Regions from separate parts of the Neisseria subflava genome, predicted to be linked through region 2. Evidence: predicted binding sites of a transcription regulator. Region 2 holds the regulator's gene; the other holds the start of a gene.
The links. The regulator FNR, encoded in region 2, switches genes on or off when oxygen is low (the NO sensors DNR and NnrR bind a similar motif). The targets are predictions, from matches to a motif close to TTGATNNNNATCAA.

Region 1 (15,169 bases), 810 kb from region 2:
CAGAAGACAAATGCCGTCTGAAAATAAGTCGTAGCGTGGTTTACTCAGAACTTATTTTTCAGACGGCATTATTTTCACAATTACAGCCACAACTTTTCTAAGACATCAAACCATCACTGCCAGCCTGAATAAACATAGAAACCATAGATAATAAAATGCCGCTTATCAAACAAGCAGCATTTTATGTATCCGTTTTCTATGATTGACTTAGGTTCAATCTACCAAAAATCTCACATTATCAAGCATTAAGAAATTCGAGCAGATTTTTTCCGCCTACTTTCAGAGCATTGACGAATATGTTGACTTTCTCTTGTTGCTCTTGAGTATGGCTTACCGTATACAACCAGCCTTCCGGCGTGATTGTGTAGTTGATGCCCAAGCCGCCTACTGAAGTCGGTGCAAAAGCAAAATTTACTACCATACTGTTGTCGCCTACGGTTGGATCGGCATTGTGGGGCAAACTCATTCCGCCAGCAGCGTGGAGAATGTGCTGGACAGCCGCCCCGAATCCATCCGCAAGCAAGTGGACGAATCCTTACGCAATCTGCAAACCGACTACATCGACCTGTATTACCAGCATCGCATTGACCCGAATGTACCCGCCGAGGCGGTAGCGGAAGTAATGGGCGAATTGATTAAGGCAGGCAAAATCCATCATTGGGGCGTGTCCAACACGCCGATTGAGTATATGGCCGCCGCCCACGCCGTTACGCCCATTACCGCCACGGAGAACCAATATTCCATGGTGTTCCGCGCCCCCGAAAAAGCATTGTTTGCTTTTTGCGAAGCCAACCATATCGGCTTTGTGGCATACAGCCCGCTGGGGAACAGCTTTTTAAGCGGCCGTTTTAACGCGCAGACCCAATACGCCAAAGGCGATTTCCGCCGCACGATGAAGCGTTTTTCGGCGGATGTGATGACGAAAAACCAGTCTGTGTTGGACTTGCTGCACGAGCTCGCCGCCGCCAAATCCGCCACCGCCGCGCACATCGTGTTGGCGTGGGAACTGGCGCAAAAGCCCTTTATCGTACCGATTCCGGGCACCACCAAAAAACACCGCTTGGCGGAAAACCTCGGCGCACTGCGAATCCGCCTGACTGCGGACGAATTGCACGCCATTAACCAAAAACTGGGCAAAATGGACATTGACGAGAGCTATTTTTAAGCCGCCCAGTCAATGGTACTTGTCGGTAAAAACTGTTATTCTTCACTAAGTTATTCATCACAACCGGAGGGCTTATGCCTGTTGGAGAGAAAAAAGTCGGGCTGCCCGAGCTGTTTTATGATTTGGTGTTTGTATATCTTTGTCCCGCACCACCGAGCTGGTGCACCACGCCGACGAAGCCGATTACGTCACGTTTCTGATTTCGCTGGTGATTCTGTTTACCATTTGGTTATACCAGAGCATTTACATCAACCGCTTCGGCGACAACTCTTGGCGGGATCGGCTGTTTTTGTTTGCCGATATGTTTTTGCTGCTGTTTTGTCCAATGCGGTGGGCAGCGACTGGCTGGCAAATTTTGTGCCGTTTAATCTTGCGCTGGGGCTACTGGTCGGCAGTGTCTGCCTGCAATATCTGTTGCAGCTTGCCCGCCACGCTTCCCCCGAACAACGCCGCAGAATCAAGCTGGTGGCGGGATTGCGCGGATTGACGGCGGCGACGGTGCTCGGTTCGCTGTTGTTTCCCGCCCATATCGGACAGTGGGTTGCGCTGGGCGGTTTCGGTTTGGGTTGGATTTTGCCCACCTTTGTCAGCCACAAGCAACCTGCGGTGAATTTTCCGCATCTACTCGAACGCCTAAACGGGCTGGTGATTATTTTTTTCGGCGAAACTGTGATCGACATCGCCCCTTATTTCCACGTGGCGAAGTTTGAAATCGGCGTACTGCCCGTGATTGTGATTCTGTTTGCGATGTTTACGGTTTATGTGATGCAGTTTTCCTATTTTATCGACGAACACAAAGCGCAAAACTCGGGCGCATTGCCCTCGTACAGCCATTATGCCGTACTGATCGGCATCGCTTTGGTAACGGTGGCACTGGCTTGGCTGCACCAAAACAGCACCGCTACCGCTGAGTCCGTCCGAATGCTGTGGCTCGGTTTGGGCGTGTTTTATCTCGGGGTTGCCGCCAACACGCCGTACAACAAGCCCGAATACCGCCGACCGCAACGGCTTTGGATTTTTCAGACGACCTTATTCGTTATCGGCGCAGGGCTGGCCGCCGTTTTACCGCCGCAGCCCCTTGTTATCTTAACCACAACGGCATTGATGACCGCTGCGATTGCCATGGCAACAGTGTATTTTGAACGTCGCACCCGACAACTTTCACAAACAAACCAGAACCCAGAAACCTAAGAACAGGATAACGGTCAACGGTTTGGTTGCAAAAGACAGAGGCAGCATATTGAGCAGGTAATAGAATGTGCCTTCGTAGTCGCCTTTATTGGCAATTTCTGCCAAGCATCCAGTACCTTCAACAGTATCAAACAGGCTGAAGCCGGAGAATACGGAGAACCAAATCACGAGGAAGCCGGCTAGTACCATAATGGATGCCAGCACGAATTCGCGCAAAGTACGGCGTTTGGAAATTTTCGCTAAGAACACGCCCACAAATGGTGCCCAAGTAATCCACCATACCCAGTAAGCCATTAGACCAATCGCGGTTGTGGAACAAGTACAGCTCGAAAGAATGGTGAACGGTTTGAGTAAGGATATTATCGATAGAGACAACCAAGTTGCTGAGGAAGTAGTGAGTCGGGTCAACCAAGAAAACAAACACCAGCATGAGCAAAGACAGAACTACAGTCATATCGCCCAGCCATTTCATACCTTTTTCAATCGGCAACACAGCACCCAAAGTATAAATATTTCAGTAGCAACTATAACCTAAAAATTCCCTATTAAGATTCAATCCTCCCTATCTCTTCCCCTATTCTTATTGCCGTTTTACTTTTCAGACGACCCCTTTATCCAAACTCCGTTATAATGACGGCTTTAAAATTAATTCATTCCCAAGACGGTCTTATCATGAAACACATCCACATTATCGGTATCGGCGGCACATTTATGGGCGGCGTAGCGGCTATTGCCAAAGAAGCAGGTTTTAAAGTCAGCGGTTGCGACGCGAAGATGTATCCGCCGATGAGCACCCAGCTTGAAGCCTTAGGTATAGGCGTACACGAAGGTTTTGATGCCGCTCAATTAGACGAATTTAAAGCCGATATTTACGTTATCGGCAATGTTGCCAAACGCGGCATGGATGTGGTTGAAGCGATTTTAAACCGCGGCCTACCTTATATTTCCGGCCCACAATGGCTTGCTGAAAACGTATTACACCAACACTGGGTACTCGGCGTAGCCGGAACACACGGCAAAACGACTACCGCCTCTATGCTGGCATGGGTCTTGGAATATGCCGGTCTCGCACCAGGCTTCCTGATTGGCGGCGTACCGGAAAACTTCAGCGTTTCCGCCCGTCTGCCGCAAACGCCGCGTCAAGACCCGAACAGCAAATCGCCGTTTTTCGTCATCGAAGCCGACGAATACGACACCGCCTTTTTCGATAAACGCTCCAAATTCGTACATTACCGCCCGCGTACCATCGTGTTGAACAATCTGGAATTCGACCACGCCGATATCTTCGCCGATTTGGGCGCGATACAGACCCAGTTCCACCACCTCGTGCGCACCGTGCCGTCCGAAGGCTTAATCGTCTGCAACGGACAGCAGCAAAGCCTGCAAGATACGCTCGACAAAGGCTGCTGGACGCCGGTGGAAAAATTCGGCACCGAACACGGCTGGCAGGTCGGCGAAGTCAATGCCGACGGCTCGTTTGACGTGTTGCTTGACGGCAAAAAAGCCGGACACGTCGCATGGGATTTGATGGGCGGACACAACCGCATGAACGCGCTTGCCGTCATCTCCGCCGCACGTCATGCCGGAGTCGACATTCAGACCGCCTGCGAAGCCTTGAGCGCGTTTAAAAACGTCAAACGCCGTATGGAAATCAAAGGCACGGTAAACGGTATCACCGTTTACGACGACTTCGCCCACCATCCGACCGCCATCGAAACCACCATCGAAGGCCTGCGCCAGCGCGTCGGAAATGCCCGCATCCTCGCCGTCCTCGAGCCGCGTTCCAACACCATGAAACTTGGCACCATGAAAGCCGCTCTGCCCGAATGCCTCAAAGGTGCCGACCAAGTGTTCTGCTACGCCGGCGGCGTGGACTGGAACGTCGCCGAAGCTCTCGCGCCTTTGGACGGCAAGCTGCACGTCGGTCAAGACTTCGATGCCTTTGTTGCCGAAATTGTGAAAAATGCCGAAGCAGGCGACCATATTTTGATCATGAGCAACGGCGGATTCGGCGGAATACACGGAAAGCTGTTGGAAGCGTTGAAATAAGAGTTTGTTGAAAGTTTTAAATGATTGGGGCCGTCTGAAAACCGGAATTTGGTTTTCAGACGGCCTTTTTGTTGTGGATTGAGACTTTTGCAAAATACCTTTTACCCGGTGGCCAAAATCCAAACACAAATTCCCAAATCCCTAAATACCTTGGTAGAAATTTAGGGATTTGGGAATTTTGTAAAAGGTATTGAATATTTTATTTTTAAATCATAAACTTAATGGATGAATGCTTTGCTTTATTCTTGCACGAACCGGCATTCAGTCGGACATCTGCCGCTTCAAAAACCAATCTCCGAACGGCCAGTCCACGCTGTCGAGCAGGTTTTTGGTAATCAGCCCAAGCTCGGTATCGCCTTCGATTTGCAGTTTGCGATTGAAAAACAAAGTATCCGGGTCTTCCTCGCGCATCATCATGCGCATAAAGTCGATGCCGTTGGCGGCAAGGCGCAAATCGGGCGTACCCAAAAAATCCGCATCGATGAATTTTTCGGCATTGGCGGTGAAACGCACCTTGATGCCTGCGTCCAATACGTCAATTTCGAAGGTTCGACCGTCAAACAGGCTCATATCGGCGGGCAGCAATCCGCGTTTGAGCATGGTGTTGAGGGTAAAAACCAAAGCGAAGCGCGGTGGCCTGCCCGGTAATTTTCCGCCGATTTTTCCCGCCCATGCGGGCAATACAATTTCAGGCAACGCCATAATATTCCTCCTTCACGGCTTCGATACCCGGCTGACCGTGCCAATAGCCGTCCACCAGCGTGCCGGTGGTCAGTCTTTCCAATTCGGGCAGCGCATCCGCCAGTGCGGTTTTGCCGTCCAATACATCGCGGTGGATACGGACGATTTCCGCCATGCCGTGCATTTGCGGCGACAGGCGCAGCATGTTCACACCGATTTGTCGCAAATCCTCATGGTGCGGCAGCAGGTTTTGGCAGCCGTAAGACATGGTTTGGATGCCGTTGATGGTTAAAAACGGCTTGCCCTCGCGGGTGTTCATGTCCATACCTTGCTCGTAATCCAAGCAGCGGAATTCACAGCCGTCTTTGTTCAGGTTGTAATGCCGCGCGGTAAAGCAGCGTGAAGAGTACGCCAAAGGCATTTTGCCCCAAGCAAACAATTCCGTTTCGATGTCGTCTGAAGCCTTGATGATTTCGGCAACTTTGTCACGGCTCAACTCGGACGGCGCAATCCAGCGGTATGCGCCAAGTTTCTGAAACAATGCCAGCGTACTTTCATTGTAAATGTTCAGGCTGGCGCCGGCGACAAACGGAATACCGTGTTCGCGCGCCAATTTGACCGCGCCCATATCGTTGGCTTCGACTTTGAATTTGTCCTGCCCCGTGATTTTACGCAGGCGCTTCAAATCGGATTCACTTTCCAGCAGCACCTGCGACGACAAGATAATCTCTTTGCCGCTTTCCGCCAAATCTTCCGCCAAGCTGACCCAGTCGGCAAAACGCATTTTCTGGCGGCGCGAACACACCACTTCTCCCAGATAAATGGTGTCCACTGGCGCATCCAGCATAGCGGCGTAAAATTCCAGCAGGGCTTCCTTCTGCCAGAAAAACAAAACCGGCCCCAACGATAATTTCATCGGATTCATTTTTCCTCCTCCCTTATTTCCACGGACGGCTGTATGCGCCCAAGGTCGTCTGATGCCCTTCCGAAACCTTGCTCAGCGCGTTGTTCCACACCGGATTGACTTTGAAATGAGCCGGATCGGCAGCGGCCGCGTCCAAAGCCTGCCGCAGCGATTTGGTAACCTGCGCCGTGTACATCGGGCTGCGCTGGCGGCCTTCGATTTTAATGGCGGATACACCGATTTTGATGAGTTCGGGCAACATTTCCAAAACATTCAGGCTGGTCGGCTCTTCCAGCGCGTAATAGGTTTCGTCATTGACTTCAAAACGGCCTTTGCACAGTGTCGGATAGCCTGCCGGTTCGTTCGGTTTGTACTGGTCAATTAACACCTGGTTCAACCGCACGTTCATGCGGTCGGGCAGCTGCTCCCAACGCACCGCCTTCGCCGGTGAACACACGCCCTGCATATTCGGTGATTCGCCCGTCGCATAGCTCGATAAAATGCAGCGCCCTTCTACCATCACACACAAACTGCCGAAACCGAACACTTCGATTTCCACATCCGTATTGTCAATCACATGCTTGACCTGATCGACCGTTAAAACGCGCGGCAACACGGCACGGCGGACGCCGAACAGTTCCTTCATCATATTGATGGCTTCGTAATTGGTCGCCGAACCCTGCACCGACATGTGCAGCCTCAAATTAGGATGACGCTCGGCGGCATAAGCCATAATCGCAGGGTCGGCAACGATTATCGCGTCCGCCCCCAGTTGCACCGCCGTATCGACAGCCCGATGCCACCGCTCGATTTGCCCCGCCTGGGCAAAAGTATTGATTGCCATCAACACATTGCGGCCGCGCGCATGGGCGTAAGCTACCCCTTCCTGCGCCGATTTCATATCGAAATTCAGTCCCGGAAAATTGCGCGCATTCGTCGCATCTTTCAGCCCCATATAAACTGTGTCAGCGCCATTGTCCACTGCCGTCTTCAAAGCAGGCAGATTACCGGCAGGACAAACCAACTCAGGGATTTTCGGCATTTTGCGTTCCTCGACTCTTGTAGTTTGTTATTCGAAAATCAATATCTAATATGATTTCGGGTATTTTAGAGATTTGGACACAAGACATTATGATTTAAATCAACTGTGAAATCAGGTTTGGATAGCGTATGTTTTAGTTAACATAATTTAACCATATAAAATATCAAGTTAATCAGCGGGTTATCTTTTCTAGCTTGATAATATGAGAATAGTTATTATCTATTAAATTTATAGATTTTTACAATAAAAGGTCGTCTGAAACCTGTTTCAGACGACCTTTTATCATGTACCAATTTAAAATCTATATTTACGAAAAACGTTTTAGTAATACCCAAATAACACTCATCTATTATTTACCCATACATACTTGCTAAAGACCATTTTTCCATTATGCATTGCCAACCCACCCAAAAATTTGATAATAATGCAAACAACATCTAAGCCGTGTATATATCATGAAACACAAAACAGCCTTTAAGCCCATAGTTATCAGTATTGTGCTTTCTATCCTTCTGATTACAACAGCTGTATTTTTTGCCCGTCATCACAACTCTATCCCAAGTATTAATACCGATTTCCTACAACAGGAGATTACCGAACCCGAAGAACCATCTCCGCAAATTGTCCAATCTGCACGAAATCAAATTGGTAAAACCCTTTGTTACGACCCAGCTTACACGAAGCTCACTTATCCGATGGGCGATGTACCGATGGAAAAAGGCGTTTGCACAGACGTGGTCATCCGTGCATTGCGTGAGCAAAATATAGATTTGCAAGAGCTTGTTCATCAAGACATGAGCCGTAACTTTTCTGTCTATCCGAAACGCTGGGGTTTGAAACAACCCGATACCAATATCGACCACCGCCGCGTCCCTAACCTAATGACTTATTTCACGCGTCAAGGCTGGGCCGTTCAAGACACAAACTATCAAGCCGGAGATATCGTAACTTGGGAGTTAAAAGGCAACCGTCCCCATATCGGCATTGTCTCCGATCGAAAAATCGGCGACAGGCCACTGATTATCCATAATATCGGTTTGGGAACCCGTGAAGACGATGTCCTCTACCGCTACACCATTACCGGACATTTCAGACTTCCCGTTCAATAAATCATGAGACTACTGAAAGATTCACTTCAATATCATACCTAATCTGTAATTTTGCGCTTTTTTTACAATCCACCTTTCGAGGCCGTCTGAAACCATAGATGGAATAACCATCCGACAAAATATTAGAGACAGTGCGACATATTCCATATCACTGATATATATGATAGTGTGATGAACTTTTACGATTTTAATTATATTGGAATCATGGATGGAGAAAATCGGTAAGTGGATAAGCTATCGAAACTAAAGATTAAATATACAATTTTTATATCAATATTTTTTATCGTTTTTTAAAAGGGAGCTGAGTTTTATACATATACAGTCGATAATGTGCCTTCATATTTTATAGACTGGGAAAGGAATATTCCTTTCTTGCCCATATTTATGTTGCCTTATATGACGTCACCGTTTTTCTTCTTGGTCACTATATTTTTGGAAAAGAACGAAAGCAGTCTGAAATTACTGATAAAAAGAGCAGCCTTTTTAATCGGAGTTTCTACTGCTCTATTTGTAATATTTCCTATGAAATTTTATTTTCCCAAGCCTGAAGTCGATAACCAAATTTTAAAATCCTTCTTTTATATTTTGGGAAAATTGGACAGTAGTTTTAATCAATGCCCGTCATTACATGTGAGTTTCGCTTTTCTTTCGGCTGAGGTTTATTGTAGAGAATTCAAATCCAAATTCTTAAAATCATTTTTTGGTATATGGGGGTTTTTACTCGCCATTTCGGTCTTATTTGTCTATCAACACCATTTAATCGATTTCGTAGGGGGAACATTGATATTTTTAATCACTTGCATCATTTTCCCAAGAAAAAAGACAGTTTAAGCGTTTTGTCACAGAATCTTAGAAAACCCTACAACAACGATTGAACCATAGTTCAAACATACAAAAAGGCCGTCTGAAACCATTTCAGACGGCCTTTTACTTTTACCTAACCCTCTTTATTTAACCGCAACCGCCGCATTTGCCGCAGCCGCTGCTGCAGTCGCGTTTTTTCGGTTTGAACACGAATTTTCGCAAGAGGAAGAATACGCAGGTGAGCATAATTAAGCCGACGATAATATATTGAGTCATGACGATAGTATCCTTGAAGAAATTTGGTAAACCACGAATGCGGCAAAATAAGCCATCAGGAACAAATAGCCTGTAATCATAAGCATATTTTTCGTGGATTTGGTTTCGCGTTTAATTACGGCCAAAGTCGCAGCACACATCGGAGCATACACATACCAAGCCAAGAAAGCAAAGGCAGTCGGCAAGCCCCAGTTGTTGTGTACGATAGGAATCAGTGCGTTTTGTACCGCATCTTCAGACGACGCGCTGACGGCGTAAACGGTACCCAAAGCGGCGACAACTACTTCACGCGCGGCAATACCCGGAATCATGGCGATACACATTTCCCAAGTAAAGCCCAAAGGTGCAAACAACGGCTGAATAGCATGACCAAGCGTACCTGCCAAGCTGTAATCGATGGCTGCACCGGTTGCGCCTTCAGGCGGTTGCGGCCAGCTTACCAAGCCCCACAAAACTACGGCAAGGGCGAAGATAATCGTACCGGCGCGTTTGAGGAAGGCTTTTACCCTGTCCCACAGGCTGGTCATGATGTGTTTGAAGTTGGGCGTGCGGAAAGTCGGCAGTTCCATTAAGAGCGGGAATTGCTGCACGTTGCCTTTCATACGCGCCAAGCGTTTCATGATATACGCTGCCAAGGCGGCTGACAGGATGCCTGCGAGATAGAGGATGAACAGTGTCAGCCCTTGCAGGTTGAAAATTCCGCCTACTGTTCGGTCAGGAATGACGGCGGCGATAATCAGCGCGTAAACGGGCAGCCGCGCGGAGCAGGTCAGCAGCGGGGCGACGGCGATAGTAACGAGGCGTTCGCGCGGGTCATTAATCGTACGCGCCGACATCACGGCGGGAACGGCACAGGCGAAACTCGACAGAAGCGGGATAAACGAGCGTCCCGACAGGCCGCTTTTTGCCATCACGTTATCCAGCAGGAACGCCGCGCGCGGCAGGTAGCCTGAGTCTTCCAAAAGCAGGATGAAGGCGAACAAAATCGTAATCTGCGGCACGAACACCAACACGCTGCCCATACCGGCAATGACGCCGTTGACGAGCAAGTCGCTGAGGATGCCCGGCTCCATGTTGGCGCCTATCCATTCGCCCAGCGCGGTAAAGCCGCCTTCGATGGCGTCCATAATCGGCGCCGCCCATGTGTAAACCGCTTGGAACACCATAAACAGGATCACCAGCAGCATAATCATGCCCCAGACGGGGTGCAGCACGATGTCGTCGAGTTTTTTGTGCCATGCGGGCAGCGTCATCTGGGTGCGTACCACTTGTGCCAAAATCGATTCGACTTCTTGATAAAGTTTGTCGCTATCCAGCGCATCGAGCGTGCGTTCGGCAGAGGCGGGGTTTGCGGGGAAAGAGCGTTTGCGCGGCAGCTTCGCCACGGCTTCGCGTACAGCCTGTACGCCCGACGCGCTCACTGCAACTGTTTCCAAAACAGGTGCATCCAACAACTCGCTCAGTTTGGCCGCGTCGATATTCAAGCCCCTTTTGCGGGCCACGTCGCTCAAATTCAGCGACACCACCATAGGCAGTCCCAGCGTTTTCAGTTCCAAAATCATGCGCAGGGTCATACGCAGGTTGGTCGCGTCGGCAACGGCAATAATGGCATCGGGCGGAATGCCCATCTTGCCTACCATTACATCTTTCGCCACCGCTTCGTCGGGGCTGGTCGTGCGTAGGCTGTATGTACCCGGCAGGTCGATAATGCGGACGGCCTCGTCGTCGAGGAAGGCGCCCTCGCGCTTATCGACAGTTACGCCCGGATAATTGGCAACCTTGGCATGTGCGCCGGTCAAACCGTTGAACAAAACGGTTTTGCCGCAGTTTGGCGCGCCAATCAAGGCAAAATAGCTTAGTTCCATCATTTTTCCTTATTCTTTCAGACGGCCTTAAACGGCCTCAACGATACGACACATAATCTTCCCGGCCTCTTCCAAACGCAGGGAAAATTGGGATTGATTGCCCAAGCGTACTGCAAACGGTCCTCTTCCAAAACCGCCCACGGCAATCACTTGCAACGGCATTCCGCTGGAAAAACCCAAATCCGAAAGACGACGGGTTACCAAGGTATCCAAATCACCAAAAACAGGGTTGGGAGCAATGGAATCAATATGTACGACTGCGCCTTTTTTAAGGCTTGATAAAGGAATGGTAGACATAAGCCTCTCTTTTCATTTGTTTTAAAATCAGATTATTGAAAAAATGTGAGAAGTATGACGAGTGCGTGGCACATTTGAATTGAAAGATTGGTTATGAATGGCTATTTGCCCCTTCTTTCGATAAGTGCGGTTTGTTTTGAATACTGTGTTTCCGTTAATGATAAGGTATATCAATATAAAAATCAAATGTAACAAGATAAACTAAAAAGGCTGAAATCCTTTTATCATTAGGATTTCAGCCTTTTTATGCACTCAACAAACTAAAGGCCGTCTGAAAGGTTTCAGACGGCCTTCAAAATAAAAAACCGAATCAAATCGGTTTTTTATTCCCATTCAGGGAAAGACTCTAAATTACAGAGCGTCTTTCAATGCTTTACCGGCACGGAATTTAGGAGTTTTAGCAGCAGCAATAGTCAAAGGCTCGCCAGTTTTAGGGTTGCGGCCTTGACGTTCGGCGCGTTCGCCGACGTAGAAAGTACCGAAACCGACCAGAGTAACAGTGTCGCCGTTTTTCAACGCGTTGGTTACGGCATTAGTAGTAGCATCCAAAGCTTTTTGCGCAGCAGATTTGGAAATGCCGGCTTCTTGAGCAATTGCTTCGATCAATTCAGACTTGTTCACAATTAGTCCCTTCCTATCGTAAAAAATGATGAAATGCCCGAATACTCGGGGCTTAAGCACTTTTAAAGCACATACGCACTTTATAGCAATTCTGAAATTATCATGTCAAGTAAAAGATGTGGAATTGCCCTATTTTTGTGGCATTCAGGGCAAAACCACATTTTTTGCAACATCAGACGGCCAACTTAATGCTTGGTTGCTTTTGTTCTTGACTTCGCCTTAGAAGTTTGCGGGGTCTCGGCAACCGCCAATTCAGCCGCCCATTGCTCAGGCTGAGTTTCCAAGCCCAAAGCCAACACTTCATCAATCCATTTGACCGGATGAATGGTCAGACCGGTTTTGACATTTTCAGGGATTTCTTCCAAATCTTTGACGTTGTCTTTTGGAATCAATACATGCTTGATCCCGCCGCGCAAAGCAGCCAGCAGTTTTTCTTTCAAACCGCCGATAGGCAAAACTTCGCCACGCAAAGTGATTTCGCCGGTCATCGCCACGTCTGCACGCACCGGAATTTTGGTGAAGGCAGAAACCATCGCCAAAGTCATGGCGATACCTGCGCTCGGACCGTCTTTCGGCGTCGCACCTTCAGGCACATGGACGTGAATGTCTTTTTTCTCGTAAAAATCAGGAGCCAAACCCACTGACTCAGCACGGGAACGGACAACCGACCATGCGGCCGATACCGATTCTTTCATGACATCGCCCAGTTGGCCGGTACATTGAATCGTACCTTTGCCCGGCAAAGCAACCGCCTCAACAGTCAACAACTCACCACCGACTTCGGTCCAAGCCAAACCGGTTACCTGGCCGATACGGTTTTCGCTTTCAGCCACACCATAGTCGAAACGGCGCACGCCCAGATAGTCATGCAGATTTTTCTCAGTAACTTTAATCGCTTTAGGCTTGGCCTTGCTTACTGTTTTGGATTTGGACGCTTTTTTCTTGTCCTCATTCAAAGTAACCTGCATTACCACTTTGCGGCAGATTTTGGCAATTTCGCGATCCAACGAGCGGACACCGGCCTCGCGGGTGTAGTAACGGATAATATCGCGCACCGCACTTTTATCAACCACCAACTCACCCTCTTTTACACCATTGCGCTTCATTTGTTTCGGCACAAGGTATTGCATGGCGATATTGATTTTTTCGTCTTCCGTATAACCGGACAGACGGATAATTTCCATACGGTCAAGCAGCGGAGTCGGGATATTCAAGCTGTTTGAAGTGGCAATAAACATCACATCGCTCAAATCATAATCGACTTCGGCATAGTGGTCGGCAAACTTGTTGTTTTGCTCAGGATCCAGCACTTCAAGCAATGCACTGGCCGGATCACCACGGAAATCGCTGCCCATCTTGTCGATTTCATCGAGCAAGAACAATGGATTTTTCACACCGACTTTCGCCATGTTTTGCAGGATTTTGCCCGGCATAGAGCCGATATAGGTACGGCGGTGGCCGCGGATTTCGCTTTCATCACGCACGCCGCCCAACGCCATACGCACATATTGGCGGCCTGTGGCTTTGGCAATCGACTCACCCAAGGAAGTTTTGCCCACCCCTGGAGGACCAACCAGGCACAAAATCGGGCCTTTGAGCTTGTCCATACGTTTTTGAACAGCCAAATATTCCAAAATACGTTCTTTGACTTTTTCCAATCCATAGTGGTCGGCATTCAAAATCAAATCAGCCTTGGCAATATCTTTGCTGACTCGGGATTTTTTCTTCCACGGCAACTCAAGCAAAGTATCGATATAGTTGCGCACGACGGTCGATTCCGCAGACATCGGCGGCATCATTTTCAGTTTTTTCAATTCAGACAGACATTTTTCTTCAGCCTCTTTGCTCATGCCTGCTTCTTTGATTTTGTTTTCCAGCGCATCCAGCTCGCCACGCTCGTCCTCTTCGCCCAACTCTTTCTGAATCGCTTTCACTTGCTCATTTAAGTAATACTCGCGTTGGGATTTTTCCATTTGACGTTTCACGCGGCCACGGATGCGTTTCTCAACCTGCATGATGTCGAGTTCGGCTTCCAACTGCGCCAGCAAAAATTCCAAACGGTCAACAATGCCGGCAGTCTCCAATACATATTGACGCTGCTCCAATTTCAGCTGCAAATGCGCGGCAATGGTATCTGCAAGACGGCTGTTGTCATCGATACTGCTGATGGTACTGATGACTTCGGCAGGGATTTTTTTGTTCAACTTCGCATATTGCTCAAATTGAGTCAGCAGAGTACGGCGCAAGGCCTCAATTTCAGGATTGTCCTTGTCGCTATTCTCATCAATCGCCTCAACATGAGACAAAAACAATCCGCCTGTTTCATCAACCGTCAACGCACGCGCACGACGAATGCCTTCTACCAATACTTTAACCGTACCGTCAGGCAGCTTCAAAACCTGCAAAACTTGGGCGACTGTACCGGTTTGGTGCAAGTCTTCAGCTTTAGGATCTTCTGTATTAGGGTCAAGCTGGGCCAACAGGAAAACCGGATCATCATTGGCCATTGCCGCCTCAAGGGCCGCAATCGATTTAGGACGACCGACGAACAGCGGCAATACCATATGCGGATACACCACAACATCGCGTAAAGGCAAGGTAGCCAGCGCACTGTATTCCTCGAAATATTTGTCTTTTGTCGGCATAGTTAGAAATCTCAATCATTGTTAAATCAGAATGTAGCTCAAAATTGGGCTGAAGCGCTGCATTTCAAGACTTGAAAACAGCTTATCCGCACCTATTTTCGAAAACATCATTTTTAATAGCCCGATATGGACGTTTACGATAAAATATATCGGATTTCGGGCCGTCTGAAAACTTCTCAGACGGCCCGAGCAAACCAAACAAGGTAGTAAAAAACCATGACAGACTCAACTGAAAAAAAATCACTGATTGAATTCCCCTGCACTTTCCCCTTGAAAGTTATGGGCGCAGTTCATCCCGAATTTGAATCCGCCATCTTGGAAACCGTGCGCAAACACGCTCCCGATACCGAGCCGCACCACATTACTACACGCCCAAGCAGCAAAGGCAACTATACCGGCGCAACCGTCAAAGTAAATGTCGACAACCAAGAGCAGCTCGACAATATCTACCGCGACCTGACTTCACACGAATTGGTAAAAGTGGTGCTGTAATGAAAATCGTGCACAAAGGCTTGGTCGA
Region 2 (15,169 bases):
AGACGGCCTGTTTCTCAAAGTGAACAAATATGACCGAAACGCAATCCTTAGAGCTTGCCAAAGAGCTGATTTCCCGCCCGTCCGTTACGCCGGATGACCAAAACTGCCAACAACTACTGGCCGAACGCCTGCAAAAAATCGGTTTTGCCGTAGAAGAGCTTCATTTTGGCGACACCAAAAATGTTTGGTTGCGACGCGGTACTCAGGCTCCGGTGTTCTGCTTTGCCGGACATACCGACGTCGTGCCGACAGGCCCTGTTGAAAAATGGGATTCGCCACCGTTTGAACCGACCGAGCGTGAAGGCCGTCTGTATGGCCGCGGCGCGGCGGATATGAAAACCAGCATTGCCTGTTTTGTTACCGCCTGCGAGCGATTCGTTGCCGAAAATCCCAATCATCAAGGCAGCATCGCGCTCCTGATTACTTCGGACGAAGAGGGTGATGCGCTGGACGGTACGACCAAAGTCGTCGATGTGTTGAAAGCGCACGGCGAGTTGATTGATTACTGTATCGTCGGTGAACCGACTGCCGTGGATAAATTGGGCGATATGTTGAAAAACGGCCGCCGCGGCTCACTGTCGGGCAACCTGAACGTCAAAGGCAAGCAAGGCCATATTGCCTATCCGCATTTGGCAATCAATCCCATGCATACTTTTGCCCCGGCCTTGTTAGAGCTGACACAAGAAGTCTGGGACGAGGGCAACGAATACTTTCCGCCGACCAGTTTCCAAATTTCCAATATCAACGGCGGCACAGGCGCGACCAATGTGATTCCGGGTGAGCTGAACGTCAAATTCAATTTCCGTTTCTCTACCGAGTCCACCGAAGAAGGGCTGAAACAACGCGTTCACTCCATCTTGGACAAACACGGCGTGCAATACGATTTGCAGTGGTCTTGCTCAGGCCAACCGTTTTTAACTCAGGCCGGAAAACTGACCGACGTGGCACGCGAAGCCATTGCCGAGATTTGTGGCGTTGAGGCCGAATTGTCCACCACTGGCGGTACTTCGGACGGACGCTTCATCAAAGCCATTGCCAAAGAACTTATCGAGTTAGGCCCATCCAACGCGACCATCCACCAAATCAACGAAAACGTACGTTTGGAAGATATTCCGAAGCTATCGGCAGTGTATGAAGGTATGTTGAAACGTTTGTTGAAGTGAAAAAGGCCGTCTGAAAAGATAGAGTAGATCGTTTCATTGTCAATTTTTTTAGAAATGAAGGATCAATTTTCGAGGTAGAAGTATTTTAGGATAGAAATAATGAATGACAAGGTAACAAAAATAAGGCCAGCTTATCCTGAGAACATGGAACCGAATTTATGTAAACCTGAAAAAAATGAAATTTATAGATATTTGCTTGGTAGGATGGGAAAAAAGCCACTGGTAGCTATATGTATGAATCCATCTGCTGCAAATATAGAATATAGTGATCTAACAATTAATCGGATTATTAAGGTAAGCGAAAAATTAGGTTATGATGGTTGGATTATAGCGAATCTTTATCCCGAAAGAGCCACGAGGGCTTCAAAGTTGGGTGCTTATAATAACAAACAACAAGAAAAGAATATTAAAATAATTATGAAATTTTTAAAAGGCAACGGAATTAAGGAGGTCTGGGGGGCTTGGGGTAATTTAAATTATTCTGTTTTAACTAAAAGTAAGAAAAAGCTTTTACCAAGGCTAAAGAAGGCTGATATTAAGATTTATACATTTGCTGCTCTTACAAAAAAAGGGGAACCAGTACACCCATTAAATAGAGTTGTAAAACAAGACTTCTCAAGAAAAATAAATTTTGATTTCTCTTGATCATGACTACCCTACCTTCTTTAAACAATCTTCCATCAAAGTGGAATGAAATCCGCGAGCAGTTGGAAACCGACTTTTCTGCCGACCTCGAAGCCTTGCTGCACGAGCGTCTTACTGAACACGAAGCCAAGCAGTTCGAGCAGGATTTTATTGACTGTATCGGTTGTACGCCTGAGGAATATGTCCGTATCCGCCGAGCTATCCGGCTATTGGAAACACGTTATCCAGATAGTCCAAACGAACTGACTGTTGCCGCGGTTGCTACGCCCTTGGGCGAGATGTTGGCGGTGTTTGGTAGCAAGGGTTTGTGTCTGCTGGAATTTGTCGGGCAGAAACATATGGAACAGGAAATCATGGCTGTCCAAAAAGCTTTACATGGGCAGTTTATTTTCCAAGAAAATGAGCAAACGCAACTTTTGCGCCAAGAATTGGATTTATACTTTCAAGGCCGTCTGAAAGTTTTTGCGACGCCTTTGGAAACGATAGGTACAGCTTTTCAGCAGCAGGTGTGGAACGCGCTGCTGACCATTCCTTACGGTGAAACGCGCAGCTACAAGGAGCAGGCGCAGCAGTTGGGTAATCCCAAAGCCATTCGTGCCGTTGCCGCCGCCAACGGGCAGAACAAGGTGTCTATCCTGATTCCCTGCCACCGCGTTATTGGCAGCGACGGTAAACTGACCGGCTACGCAGGCGGCTTGAACCGCAAACAGTCGTTGCTTGCCTTGGAGCGAGGCGAAGTTCAGACGGCCTTGTTCTGAGTTTTGATAGAGGATAAGGGGCCGCGCTTCGGGCAGGCTTCGCGCGTTAAAAAATTGAGTAGCAGAAGGTCGGGGAAGCCCGGAAAAATCTGCATGGAGAAAAATGTTGGGTAACGCCCACGCTAGAAAAAGAGAAATAAGACATGAGCCTGAAAAACCGCCATTTTTTAAAACTTTTGGATTTTACGCCGGAAGAAATTACTTCATATCTCGACCTTGCCGCCGAATTGAAGGCCGCTAAAAAAGCAGGGCGCGAGGTGCAGCAGATGAAAGGAAAAAACATCGCCCTGATTTTCGAGAAAACATCGACCCGCACCCGTTGCGCGTTTGAGGTGGCTGCACGCGACCAAGGTGCAGGGGTAACTTATCTGGAGCCTTCTGCCAGTCAAATCGGACATAAGGAAAGCATTAAGGATACCGCGCGTGTTTTAGGACGGATGTTTGACGGTATCGAGTATCGCGGTTTTGGGCAGGATGTGGTGGAAGAGCTGGCCAAGTATGCAGGCGTGCCTGTGTTCAATGGTTTGACCAACGAGTTCCACCCGACCCAAATGCTCGCCGATGCGCTGACGATGCGCGAACATAGCGACAAGCCTTTGAACCAAATTGCGTTTGCCTATGTCGGCGATGCGCGTTACAACATGGCCAATTCGTTGCTGGTGTTGGCTGCAAAACTGGGCATGGACGTGCGTATCGGTGCACCGAAAAGTTTGTGGCCGTCTGAAAACATTATCGAGACGGTACAGGCTGTTGCCAAAGAGACCGGCGGACGGATTCTGTTGACGGAGAATGTGAAAGAAGCCGTAAAAGGCGTGGATTTTATCCATACCGATGTGTGGGTCAGCATGGGCGAGCCTAAAGAGGCTTGGCAGGAACGTATTGATTTGCTGAAAGGTTACCGAGTTACGCCTGAGCTGATGGTGGCGGCGGAAAATCCGCAAGTCAAGTTTATGCACTGTCTGCCTGCTTTCCATAATCGCGAAACCAAAGTCGGCGAATGGATTTATGAGACATTCGGCCTGAATGGTGTGGAAGTAACGGAAGAAGTCTTTGAAAGCGAAGCCAGCATTGTGTTTGATCAGGCAGAAAACCGGATGCATACGATTAAAGCGGTGATGGTAGCGGCATTGGGCGATTGATTGTTACGCTCAACATTGCTTACTGCTTCATTTAATAGAGATTAAATAAAGGCCGTCTGAAAGAAAGACTTTCAGACGGCCTTGTTGTTTGATTGGGATTTATTGCCAAATCAGGACTTTGGGTTCGGGCGTTACTTGATAGCCTTCTTGACGCAATAGTTCGATTAAGCCTTTTTCGCTGGGTAAATGGGCAATGCCGACGGCAAAGAGGGTGCTTTGTTTGGCGGATTGCTTGCGGATTTCAGGCAGCCATGCCAAGTTACGCCGAATCAGGAGGTCGTTTTTCAGCCAATCGGACATGGCTTTGGCGTATTTGGTATCAACAAGTTTGAGGGTGCGTTGTTCGGTTTCTTCCAAAAGTGGGATGAGTTCTTCAAAGCGGCCGTCTGAATAGGCTTGATGGAGTTTTTTGATATCTTCGGTTTCTTCTTTATTGGTTTTAATACTGGCTTTCAGAAAGTTGAGCATGGTTTCTTCAGGCTGGGCTTTGAAGATCGCGGTAACATCATCCAAACTTTCTAATGAACCACGCGGCTTATTGATGTCGGCGGCTGCGTTGGTCAGCAACATATCTGCACCGGTTTCTGAGCTATACCCTTTGGGAAATGTACTGCCGGCAAAAATGAATGCCGCCCATGGATGGAGTTTGTCGGCAATTTGGGCGATGGGTCGGCTTTCTTCATTTTGTGAATAGATTTCTTGTAAAAGACGGAAATCTGTTTTGCCGAGCTTGCGGCTGAGCGGTTCGGTACTCATGACTTCTTTGAAGTATTTTTGATACATTTTTTTCGTTTCCGGACTGCTGTCCGGCAATGGGTCAACTTCTGTGGTCAGTTGGTCGGTGGATTGCAATAGTTTGACTGCATCGGAAGACAGGGTTTGATGGGTTCGTCCCATGTGGATGGTGCCGAGCAGGTAGGAATCAGGTTGGCCTTCTTTGCTGATTTTCCAAACATTGCTGGTCAGTTTAGGCTGCTGCCAGTTAAGTTCGGCAGGTTTGCTTTCGGGTGAAGTTGCGGCGGGTTTGCAGGCACCCAAGGCAAGGGCGGTCAATGGCACAAGCAGGCAGGCGAGCAGTTTTTTCATGTTTTTCCTTATTGTGGTGTGCGGTAGGCAAGGGCGATTTAGAAATCGAGCAGGTTTTGAACCGGATGTTCACCCGTTTCGGGTTTTTCCATTTTGCGGTTGCGGATTTTGGCCTTCCTGAGGGACAGGAGGTGCATGACTTGATGCTTTTGGCTGTCGGTCATCTGGAGCCAGTACAAGCGCTCTTCCCGACTGCGCAGACAGCCTTTGCAATAACCTTTGGCATTGGCTTCGCAGACACCTATACAGGGACTGGGGATGGGGAAAAAATCGGGTTGTTCCATATTTTAAAAGCGTTTGAGATAAGAGACCGGACAAACCGAAATTTCAGACTGCATTCGTATTTGTCTAAACACGGCAAGTGTATCCGGTAGGATTCCTACCAATATCCAATTGAGTTGGTCATTTCAATAAGTTTATATCTGCCACCCTAGGCATAAAAACCCTAAGAGAAACCATAAATATATCGCAGATTATATCTTGTACTGCAATGGTATCGTATCGATTCCAAACGAGGGAGCAAAGTGTACAGTAAGGTCTTCAAGAACAATTACGGTATGTTTGGCAGAATCATGTTTTAATACAAATCTGGAGTTCCTCTATATTTTGATTTTCAGACGACCTTATGCCTAGCTCCAACTATTTGCACTTTATGACTTAATCAGTTTGCGTAAAGACTGGTTGTTGTATTTGATATCGGCAATCATTCGGTCGTATTGATGCATTCTACGGAGTGAGCGGGTAATCAGATAGACCGAGAAAATAATCAAACTGATGTTCATCAGACTGACCAGTGAGAGCAAAGGCCAAACATCGATGGCTTCGTACCATTTCGATGTCGCAATCAGCGCACTGAAAATAGACAAAGGGAGTGCGAAAACGGCAATGCCCGTACGCATGATAGCAAGTGCCGTGCGTTTTTCAGCAAGGAGAAGCTGCACTTGATTGATGCTGAGGATATCGTTTTGCTGCTCGGTAATCATAGGATACGCGCCTATACAAATTAACTTTGAATCCTGATAAAGCGGAAAATATGGTTTTATGTTACCCGAAAGTATTGAAAATAAAAACAAAGGTCGTCTGAGAATTTTCAGACGACCTTGTCCATTCCTGTTTACACAGTTTGCGAGTATTTGGCTTTGGTTTCTTTATGGCGCAGATGGTAGTCGAACACCATGGCGATGTTGCGGATTAGGAAACGGCCCTTCGGCGTAACAGTCAGACTGTGTGGTTTGAGACGGACCAAGCCGAGGGTTTCCAGTTGCTTCATATCTTCCAGTTCGGCTGCAAAATAGCGGCTAAACGGAATGCCGAACACGCTTTCATAAATTTGATAATCAAGCGAGAAGCGGCACATTAAATCCTGAATGATGTTGCGGCGCAGGATGTCGTCTTGATTGAGCTGGTAGCCGCGCATAATCGGCAGATGTCCGGCATCGAGTGCGGCGTAATAGGCATCGATGTCGCGCTCGTTTTGGGAGTAGGTGCTGCCGATTTTGCCGATAGAGGACACGCCGATCGCTACCAAATCGCAGTCGGCATAGGTTGAATAGCCTTGGAAGTTGCGTTGCAGGAAGCCTTCCTTGAGGGCGATGGAGAGTTCGTCGTCAGGTTTGGCAAAGTGGTCCATACCGATGAAGACGTAGCCGCGCTCGGTCAGGGTTTGAACGCAATATTGCAGCATATCGAGTTTTTCTTCGCTGCCGGGAACGACATTGGTGTCGATACGGCGTTGCGGTTTGAAGATATGCGGCAGGTGGGCGTAGTGGTAGAGGGCAAGACGGTCGGGATCGAGGGACAAGACCGTGTCGATGGTGGTCTTGATGCTTTCGGTGTTTTGGTGCGGCAGGCCGTAAATTAAATCGACGCTGACTGATTTAAATCCGGCTTCACGCGCGGCATCAATCACTTCTTTGGTTTCTTCGTAGCTTTGAATACGGTTGACGGCTTCCTGCACTTTAGGGTCAAAGTCTTGAATACCGACACTCATGCGGTTGAAACCAAGTTTGCCCAGTTTGAGGACAGTTTCGCGGCTGACTTTGCGCGGATCGATTTCGATGGAGTATTCGCCGTTGGGAATCAGCTGGAAGTATTTACGAATCATGTCGAAGACGCGTTCGAGTTGGTCGTCTCTCAGGAATGTGGGCGTACCGCCGCCGAAGTGGAGCTGCGCGAGCTGGTGTCTTCCGCCCAAATGCGGTGCCAGCAATTCCATTTCTTTTTCCAGATACTGGATATAGGCATCGGCACGGCTTTTGTCTTTGGTAATGATTTTGTTGCAGCCGCAGTAGTAGCAGATGGTATTGCAGAAGGGAATGTGGATGTAGAGCGAAAGGGGTTTGTTAAGCGCTCCCGTATTGCGCAGGCTTAAAGCTTGGATATATTCGGCTTCTTTAAAGCCTTCATGGAAGCGGTCGGCAGTCGGATAGGATGTATAACGGGGACCGCTTGATGGCAAACTGGCAATCAATTCACGATCGAATTCCGGTAATTCGTTGTTTGTGTTGGTGTTATTTGAGATGGGGATGATTTTCATGGTCGGGCTTGTAGTATAAAGTAGGGAAATTAGGGAAAATTTTAGTCAAAATTTCGATAGTTTGATAGAATGCCTGATAATGATATGCCGACTTTGACTTGGGTCAATAGTTATTCGGCTTCATCAGGGATTTATAGAACTATGCAGATTAAGGGTGCGTTATGGCCACACACAATGCAACACATCAAATGAAAACCTTGTGTTCCACATGTTCTTTACGCGAGCTGTGTTTGCCTGTCGGACTGATGCCTAACGAATTTTCACAACTGGACGCGGTTATTCGTCAAAGCCGCCGTCTGAAAAAAGGTGAATACCTGTTCCGTGCCGGCGAGCCGTTTACCTCTTTGTTTGCCATCCGTGCAGGCTTCTTTAAGACAACAGTCGCCAGCCAAGATGGACGCGATCAGGTAACCGGCTTTTTTATGTCGGGCGAACTGGTCGGTATGGATGGGATTTGTTCCCATATTCACAGCTGTGATGCTGTGGCTTTGGAAGACAGCGAGGTATGCGAGCTTCCGTTTACTCATATTGAGGAACTCGGTCAGGATATTCCCAGCCTCCGCTCCCACTTTTTCCGCTTGATGAGCCGCGAAATTGTCCGAGATCAGGGCGTTATGTTGCTTTTGGGCAATATGCGCGCTGAAGAGCGATTGGCGGCATTCTTGCTCAACCTGTCTCAGCGTCTCTATTCACGAGGCTTCGCCGCCAATGATTTTATCTTGCGGATGTCGCGTGAGGAAATCGGCAGCTATTTGGGACTGAAGCTGGAAACAGTCAGCCGCACCTTGTCTAAATTCCATCATGAAGGCTTGATTTCGGTTGAACACAAGCACATCAAAATCTTAGATGCGACAACCTTGAAGAAAATGGTTTCCGGTTGTTCGCACGCTATCTGAATCTTAGGCCGTCTGAAATATTTCAGACGGCCTTTTTAACAAGAATTAAAGAATAATTGTTAAGTTACGAAAGTGATAGTCAGATATTAAATTGAAAAATCTTCAACAACCGGCGTGTACAGAATGCGGTCGACTACTTCTCTGGTCAGTTTCGGTGCAAACATCTGGATAAAGTCATACGCGTAACCACGCAGGTAGGTATCGGTGCGTAAGGCTATCCAAGTGGGCGACGGTTCAAATAAGTGTGCCGCATCAATAAGCTGTAAATCTTGATCGACAACGGGATCGTACGCCATTTTGGCCATCAAACCAACGCCCAAGCCTAAGCGGACATACGTCTTCAATACATCCGTATCGGCAGCCGATAAGGCAACATCAGGTTGCTCAATATGCGCTTTATTAAATGTACGCGCGATGCTGCTGCCGGAATTAAAAGCAAATTCGTAAGTAACCAGCGGAAAAGAAGCCAAATCTTCAAGGCTTAAAGGATTGCGGCAGTCCAAAAGAGGGTGGTCGTGCGGAACAATGACGGCATGGTTCCATTCATAGCAGGGCAGTTTGCCCAACTCGGGATGATCGTCAATGCGTTCAGTAATAATTGCCAAATCAGCTTCGCCGCTGCTGACCATTTGCGCGATGGCAGAAGGGCTGCCTTGTTTGATGGTCAAATTGACTTTAGGGTAGTTTTTGACAAATTCCGCAACGATTTTGGGCAAAGCATAACGTGCCTGGGTATGCGTTGTCGCGATGGTCAGCGAGCCGCTGTCATGATCGGTAAACTCGCTGCCGATATTTTTAATGTTTTGTACATCACGCAAAATCCGTTCCGAAATCTCTAATACGGCTTTGCCCGGTTGCGAAACGGAAACCACACGTTTGCCGCTGCGGATAAAAATTTGGATACCCAATTCTTCTTCAAGCAGGCGGATTTGTTTGGAAATGCCGGGCTGGGATGTGAAAAGCGCATCGGCGGCTTCGGAGACATTCAGATTGTGTCGGTAAACCTCAAGGGCATAACGTAATTGTTGCAGTTTCATGGTAGCAGTACCGGATACGTTGTTAATGTGGATTTTGTGCGACAAACGGCATGTAATTTAACATATTTTGCCCAGTTTTGCCCCGAGTTTTGAAAACGGTTGTTTTTAATGAAAATATCTTTTAACGATATGAAAACAGGAAATGCAGGAAAGATGAGGGAAAGGGGTTTTGTTGTTTTTGTGCAACTTCAGATGGATGAATTGTCTGATTTTGCCCTAAATTAATGACACAAGATTGATTTTTCGGCATGATTAACTACTAGGAAGCAGGCACTTCATGATTGTTTGAAGGCATCGAGTATTGACAGTTTGCCTTGCGCTTCTTTATAGTGCAACCTGATATATCCGATTTGCCGCTGTTTTGATACTGCGGCCTGTATATTGGTACTTTGCAGCGGTTGCTTTCCTAGTCCGCCGCATAACAATTTGATGAGGGAATAAAATGACCAAACAGCTGAAATTAAGCGCATTGTTCGTTGCCTTGGTTGCCTCTGGCACCGCTATGGCCAGCGAAGCGCACACCAAACACGGTTACACCGTAAGCAGCCAATCTCAAGAAATCGTCCGTAACAACTACGGCGAATGCTGGAAAAACAGCTACTTCGACAAAGCTACCCAAGGCCGTGTTGAATGTGGTGATCGTGAAGCAGTTGCTCCTGTACAACAAGCTCCTGAGTATGTTGATGAAACTGTTTCTCTGTCTACTAAAACTCTGTTCGGCTTCGACAAAGACAACCTGCGTCCTGAAGCCCAAGAAAACTTGGACTCTTTGGCTCAACGCCTGAGCAACAAAGACGTACAAACTGTACGTGTTGAAGGTCACACTGACTTCATGGGTTCTGAGCAATACAACCAAGCTCTGTCTGAGCGTCGTGCTAACGTAGTTGCTAACTACTTGGTAGGCCGTGGTGTTGCTTCTAGCAAAATCTCTGCAGTAGGTTTGGGCGAATCTCAAGCTCGCATGACTGCTACTTGTGAAGCTGAAGTTGCTAAACTGGGCAAAAAAGTTTCTAAAGCTAAGAAACGTGCTGCTCTTATCGCTTGTATCGAGCCTGACCGCCGCGTTGACGTTAAAATCCGCAGCATTGTTACTCGTCAAGTTGCTCCAGGCCAAACTATCGAAGGTCAAGGCGAATTGCCTGCTTCTGATGAAGGTTGGATCCCAGCTCCTTATAATGGCGTTCACGGTTACGCTAAACCTTAATCAGTTTGTGAAAAATGCCCTGCATATTGCAGGGCATTTTTTATGGCTTATATTTGAAGAGTTGGGGAATTAATGATTCAAAATAAAAGGCCGTCTGAAAGATTTATTTTCAGACGGCCTTTTATTAAGACAGATTAGTTTGGCTTGGGCCATTTCCATACGCAGATGGCTGCCAGTATCGTACAAATCAAAAAGATAATACTGGATAAGCCGTGCCAAACACCGAATGTTCCACCTACTAGGGACAGCAGCCAGTTATCCAGCCCATATTTGTGTGCTTCGATAACCGGCGTAACCAAAAGATGGTTGCAGGCTAAGAGTAGCCAAAGTACCAAGATCCACCAAGAAAGTGAGGCCAGTTGCCGTCTGAAAAAGGCATAGGCTGCGCCAAAAATAACTAAGCCACATAGTGCTGTGATGGCAAATGAAATGCCGGCAATTTCTCCCGCCTGCATTTTAGGCAGAAGGCGGAACAGGATTGGGGCGGTAACATAGCCTGCTGTCAGCTGCATACCGAGCCACATGGCGGCAGCGGTTTGGATAATTTTGTACAGTAGATTCATTATGTTTCTCCTGGGAAGATTTCACTTTCTTTGATTATGGTGTTTTTAGATACAGCAAAAGGCCGTCTGAAAATGTTTTCAGACGGCCTTTTGTTTATTTAAATATATTGCACGGCAATGATGTCATATTCACGTACGCCGCCGGGTGCTTGAACTTCTGCAACGTCGCCTTCTTCTTTGCCGATCAGGGCGCGGGCAATTGGGGAGCCAACGTAGATTTTGCGTTCTTTGATGTCTGCTTCATCTTCACCGACGATTTGGTAGGTAACTTGTTCTTCAGTTTCCAAATCTTCCAGTGTCACAGTTGTGCCGAACACGATTTTGCCTTCTGCATGGATTTCGGCAGGGTTGATGATGTGCGCCATAGAGAGTTTGTGTTCCAACTCGGCGATGCGGCCTTCGATAAAGCCTTGACGCTCTTTGGCGGCTTCGTATTCTGCGTTTTCAGACAAGTCGCCGTGCGAACGTGCTTCGGCGATGGCTTCGATAACTTCTGGGCGTGCTACGCTTTTTAGGTGTTGAAGTTCTTGTTTCAACAATTCTGCACCACGGACGGTCAAAGGGATTTTTTGCATTGAGTTCTCCATGAAAGCATGATGATGCTTTTAAAATTTTATCCGGCCACGCGCGGTAGCCGGATTGGAAATAAAAATACAAGCCGCCAAAGCTTGGCGGCTTGATGAATAAATAAGTAATGTCTGTATTCTACCAAATTCTGCCGAAACCGCAATGATTAAAACGGATTTTCAGTAAAGTGTTGTTTTCTGTCTATTTTGTTTTTTCAGACGGCCTAAAAACTAAATATTGAAGTATTTCAAAGCTGCATTGGAAAAACGGTTTCTTAAATGAATGTTTTTGATTAAAATACCTGTTGCTAATTCGTAGTAATTAGTCTGCTTTAACTATATGAAGAGAAAATATGGAAACAAAACCAACTTCCCAAAATGAACAACAGGCTAACCGCCGTTATTTGACTGTTTGGCGATGGCATTTTTATGCCGGACTTTTGGTTGCGCCGTTTTTAACCCTGTTGGCTGTTACAGGGTTGGGAATGCTGCTATTCGCCAATATTACCGGTAAAGAAGGCGAACGCATACATATTACGCCGCAGGCAGTGGTGCAGCCTTTGTCGGCTCAGGCTGAGGCCGCCAGACAGTTTGTGAATCCGGAAACTGCTTCTGTAGTGCAGTATATTGCGCCACGCGCAGATGATATGGTTGCCGTATTCCGCGTGAACAATGATGATAAAGCCACTATGGTTGCCGTTGATCCCTATACAGCAAAAGTTGTGAATACGATGCCGCGCGGTCAAGGCTGGTATCACACGATGGACGAAATCCACGGCGATATGATGATCGGCCCGGTGGGTGACTATCTGCTGGAAACTACCGCGTCGCTGACCATCCTGATGATAATCACGGGGATTTATTTGTGGTGGGCGAAACAGCGCAGCCTGAAATCCATGCTTGTGCCGAAAGCAGGCAAAGGACGCACATGGTGGCGTAGCATGCACGGTGCATTTGGCACTTGGGTTTCTTTGATTTTGTTGCTGTTCTGTCTGTCAGGTATTGCTTGGGCGGGAATTTGGGGCGGTAAAGTGGTTCAGGCGTGGAGTCAATTTCCTGTCGGTAAATGGGGTGTGGAGCCTAATCCGGTATCTTCCGTGCCAACCCATGGTGATGTGCTGAATGACGGTAAATCTAAAGAAGTGCCATGGATTTTGGAGTTGACGCCTATGCCGGTTTCCGGTACGACAATGGGTGAAAACGGTATTAATCCAAGTGAGCCGATGACTTTGGAAACGGTTGACCGCTTTGCACGTGAAATTGGCTTTAAAGGCCGTTATCAGCTCAATTTACCCAAAGGTGAGACCGGTGTATGGACGTTGTCGCAAGACTCAATGAGTTACGATATGATTAGTCCGACCGCTGACCGCACGGTACACATCGATCAATACAGCGGTAAAATTCTGGCTGATATTCATTTCGACGATTACAACTGGTTTGGTAAATTCATGGCGGCAAGCATTGCTTTGCATATGGGTACATTGGGCTGGTGGAGCGTATTGGCAAATGTCTTGTTCTGTCTGGCGATTATCTTTATTTGTGTCAGCGGCTGTGTAATGTGGTGGAAACGCCGTCCTTCGGAAGCACGTGGTTTGGTTCCTCCGGCGCAGAAAATCAAATTGCCGGTATGGTGGGCAATGGCTGTGCCGCTTTTGATTTTGGCTGTGATTTTCCCAACAGCCATTGCCGCAATCGCTGTTATTTGGATTTTGGATACACTGTTGTTGTCGCGTATCCCGGCATTGGCAAGATGGTTTAAATAACCGCCCGATGTGATTAAAGGCCGTCTGAATCTTTTGTTTCAGACGGCCTTTTGTATAAAGGTTAAAAGAGGTAGGGAAGTTATGATTCTGTTTAAGTTTATGCGTGAGGTGTTTATTGTGATTAGCTTGCAGGATTGTGTAAGAAAGACAAGGAGTTTTTGTATAAAAACAAAAAACCCACTTCATAGAAGTGGGTTTTTGATGAAAGCTATTAGCCTTTGCGAGCAGGCAATTTTTCTTTAATGCGAGCTGCTTTACCGGTCAGGCCGCGCAGGTAGTACAGTTTGGCGCGACGTACGTCACCACGGCGTTTAACTTCGATTTTTTCTACGGTAGGAGAGTACAGTTGGAAAGTACGTTCTACACCTTCGCCGCTAGAGATTTTGCGAACGATGAAGTTGCTGTTCAGGCCACGGTTGCGGCGAGCGATAACAACACCTTCGTATGCTTGCAGACGGCTGCGAGAACCCTCAACCACGCGTACAGATACGACAACGGTGTCACCTGGAGCGAATTCAGGGATTTCTTTGTTCAAGCGAGCGATTTCTTCTTGCTCTAATTGTTGAATCAAGTTCATTTGTTTTTCCTAAGTTATGATTGGATTTCCTGTTGCTCTTGCAAGATTTCTTTTAAGAGGCGGGATTCCTTTGGGATTAAACTGCGCTTTTCCAATAAATCAGGTCGGCGCTCTAAAGTGCGTCGCAGCGATTGTTTCAATCGCCACTCGGCAATCAAGCCATGATTTCCTGAGCGTAAGACGTCGGGAACTATCATGCCTTGGAATTCTACGGGTTTGGTGTAATGAGGACAGTCTAAAAGGCCGTCTGAAAACGAGTCTTGTTCGGCTGACTGTATATCGCCCAATACACCTGGAACCAATCTTAAGACGGCATCCATCAACATCATGGCGGGTAATTCGCCACCCGAGACGACAAAGTCGCCAATGCTGATTTCTTCGTCCACACTGCTTTGCAGCAGTCTTTCATCTATGCCTTCATAGCGTCCGCATAGAAGAACAAGATGGGGTAGTTCGGCAAATTCTGCAGCTTTTTTATGCGTCAGCGGCTGACCTTGCGGACTGAGATAAATTACTTTGGCAGGTTTTTGCGAGTTTGCTTTGGCTTCTTCGATTGCCGCTTGAAGCGGCGGCGCCATCATAATCATTCCCGGACCACCTCCGAAGGGGCGATCATCAATATAGCCAAGTTTGTTGTCGGCAAATTTTCGGGGATTGATGGCTTGAAACTGCCAAAGATTTTGTTTTCTTGCTCTGCCTGTAACGCCATATTCGACAATGCTGTCGAACATCTCCGGGAAAATGGTGATGGCTTGAATCAGCATCAGTAGTCCAAACCCCAGTCGGCGATAATGGTTTTGCTGTCGGTATCGACAGATTCGATATAGTTGGAGACAAAGGGAATTAGGATTTGTCCGTGTTCGCCTTTAATCATCAAAACATCATTTGCACCGGTTTCCATCAGGTTGCTGACTTTACCGAGGACGATGTTTTCTTTGTTGATGACGGTCATGCCGACTAAATCTGCCCAGTAGTATTCGTCTTCCTCAGTAGGGGCGAATGACTCTCTTGGGATTTCGATGGTATAGCCGCGCAAGGCAAATGCTTGGTCGCGATCGTCTATACCTTCAAATTTAACCTGAAGTTCGCCATTGACAATTTTACCTGCCTCAAGCACAACATTCAGGGTTTTGCCATCCTTGCACAACTGCCACTCGGGGTAGTCCAGCAGGCTGTCGGTATATTCGGTATTGGCAGCAATTTTCAGCCAGCCTTTAATGCCGAATACGCCTTTAA

Region 1: a site for FNR is predicted at 7,122-7,135, ahead of ubiU (ubiquinone anaerobic biosynthesis protein UbiU). Genes of this name have one in related genera too.

The regions. Positions count from the first base shown of each region.
Region 1 covers NZ_CP039887.1:918,953-934,121, forward strand. Annotated here, with positions in the region: gene FAH66_RS04425 (hypothetical protein) at 239-466, opposite strand; gene FAH66_RS04430 (aldo/keto reductase) at 452-1,165, shown strand; partial or broken gene FAH66_RS11020 (low temperature requirement protein A) at 1,374-2,356, shown strand; gene FAH66_RS04440 (BCCT family transporter) at 2,327-2,650, opposite strand; partial or broken gene FAH66_RS11135 (hypothetical protein) at 2,709-2,828, opposite strand; gene mpl (UDP-N-acetylmuramate:L-alanyl-gamma-D-glutamyl-meso-diaminopimelate ligase) at 3,029-4,405, shown strand; gene ubiT (ubiquinone anaerobic biosynthesis accessory factor UbiT) at 4,667-5,107, opposite strand; gene FAH66_RS04455 (U32 family peptidase) at 5,094-6,011, opposite strand; gene ubiU (ubiquinone anaerobic biosynthesis protein UbiU) at 6,025-7,032, opposite strand; gene FAH66_RS04465 (DUF1287 domain-containing protein) at 7,488-8,141, shown strand; gene FAH66_RS11025 (phosphatase PAP2 family protein) at 8,664-8,972, shown strand; gene FAH66_RS04475 (FeoB-associated Cys-rich membrane protein) at 9,093-9,221, opposite strand; gene feoB (ferrous iron transporter B) at 9,218-11,086, opposite strand; gene FAH66_RS04485 (FeoA family protein) at 11,114-11,383, opposite strand; gene FAH66_RS04490 (HU family DNA-binding protein) at 11,735-12,004, opposite strand; gene lon (endopeptidase La) at 12,190-14,649, opposite strand; gene FAH66_RS04500 (HP0495 family protein) at 14,866-15,141, shown strand; gene lipB (lipoyl(octanoyl) transferase LipB) at 15,141-15,169, shown strand, end outside.
Region 2 covers NZ_CP039887.1:109,622-124,790, forward strand. Annotated here, with positions in the region: gene dapE (succinyl-diaminopimelate desuccinylase) at 30-1,163, shown strand; gene FAH66_RS00555 (DUF1643 domain-containing protein) at 1,263-1,808, shown strand; gene FAH66_RS00560 (methylated-DNA--[protein]-cysteine S-methyltransferase) at 1,811-2,566, shown strand; gene argF (ornithine carbamoyltransferase) at 2,710-3,705, shown strand; gene FAH66_RS00570 (TraB/GumN family protein) at 3,805-4,791, opposite strand; gene FAH66_RS00575 (DUF1289 domain-containing protein) at 4,830-5,075, opposite strand; gene FAH66_RS00580 (hypothetical protein) at 5,442-5,774, opposite strand; gene hemN (oxygen-independent coproporphyrinogen III oxidase) at 5,906-7,327, opposite strand; gene fnr (fumarate/nitrate reduction transcriptional regulator Fnr) at 7,489-8,223, shown strand; gene FAH66_RS00595 (CysB family HTH-type transcriptional regulator) at 8,310-9,260, opposite strand; gene FAH66_RS00605 (OmpA family protein) at 9,703-10,464, shown strand; gene FAH66_RS00610 (DUF4149 domain-containing protein) at 10,599-11,027, opposite strand; gene greA (transcription elongation factor GreA) at 11,126-11,602, opposite strand; gene FAH66_RS00620 (PepSY-associated TM helix domain-containing protein) at 11,947-13,356, shown strand; gene rplS (50S ribosomal protein L19) at 13,568-13,933, opposite strand; gene trmD (tRNA (guanosine(37)-N1)-methyltransferase TrmD) at 13,948-14,697, opposite strand; gene rimM (ribosome maturation factor RimM) at 14,697-15,169, opposite strand, start outside.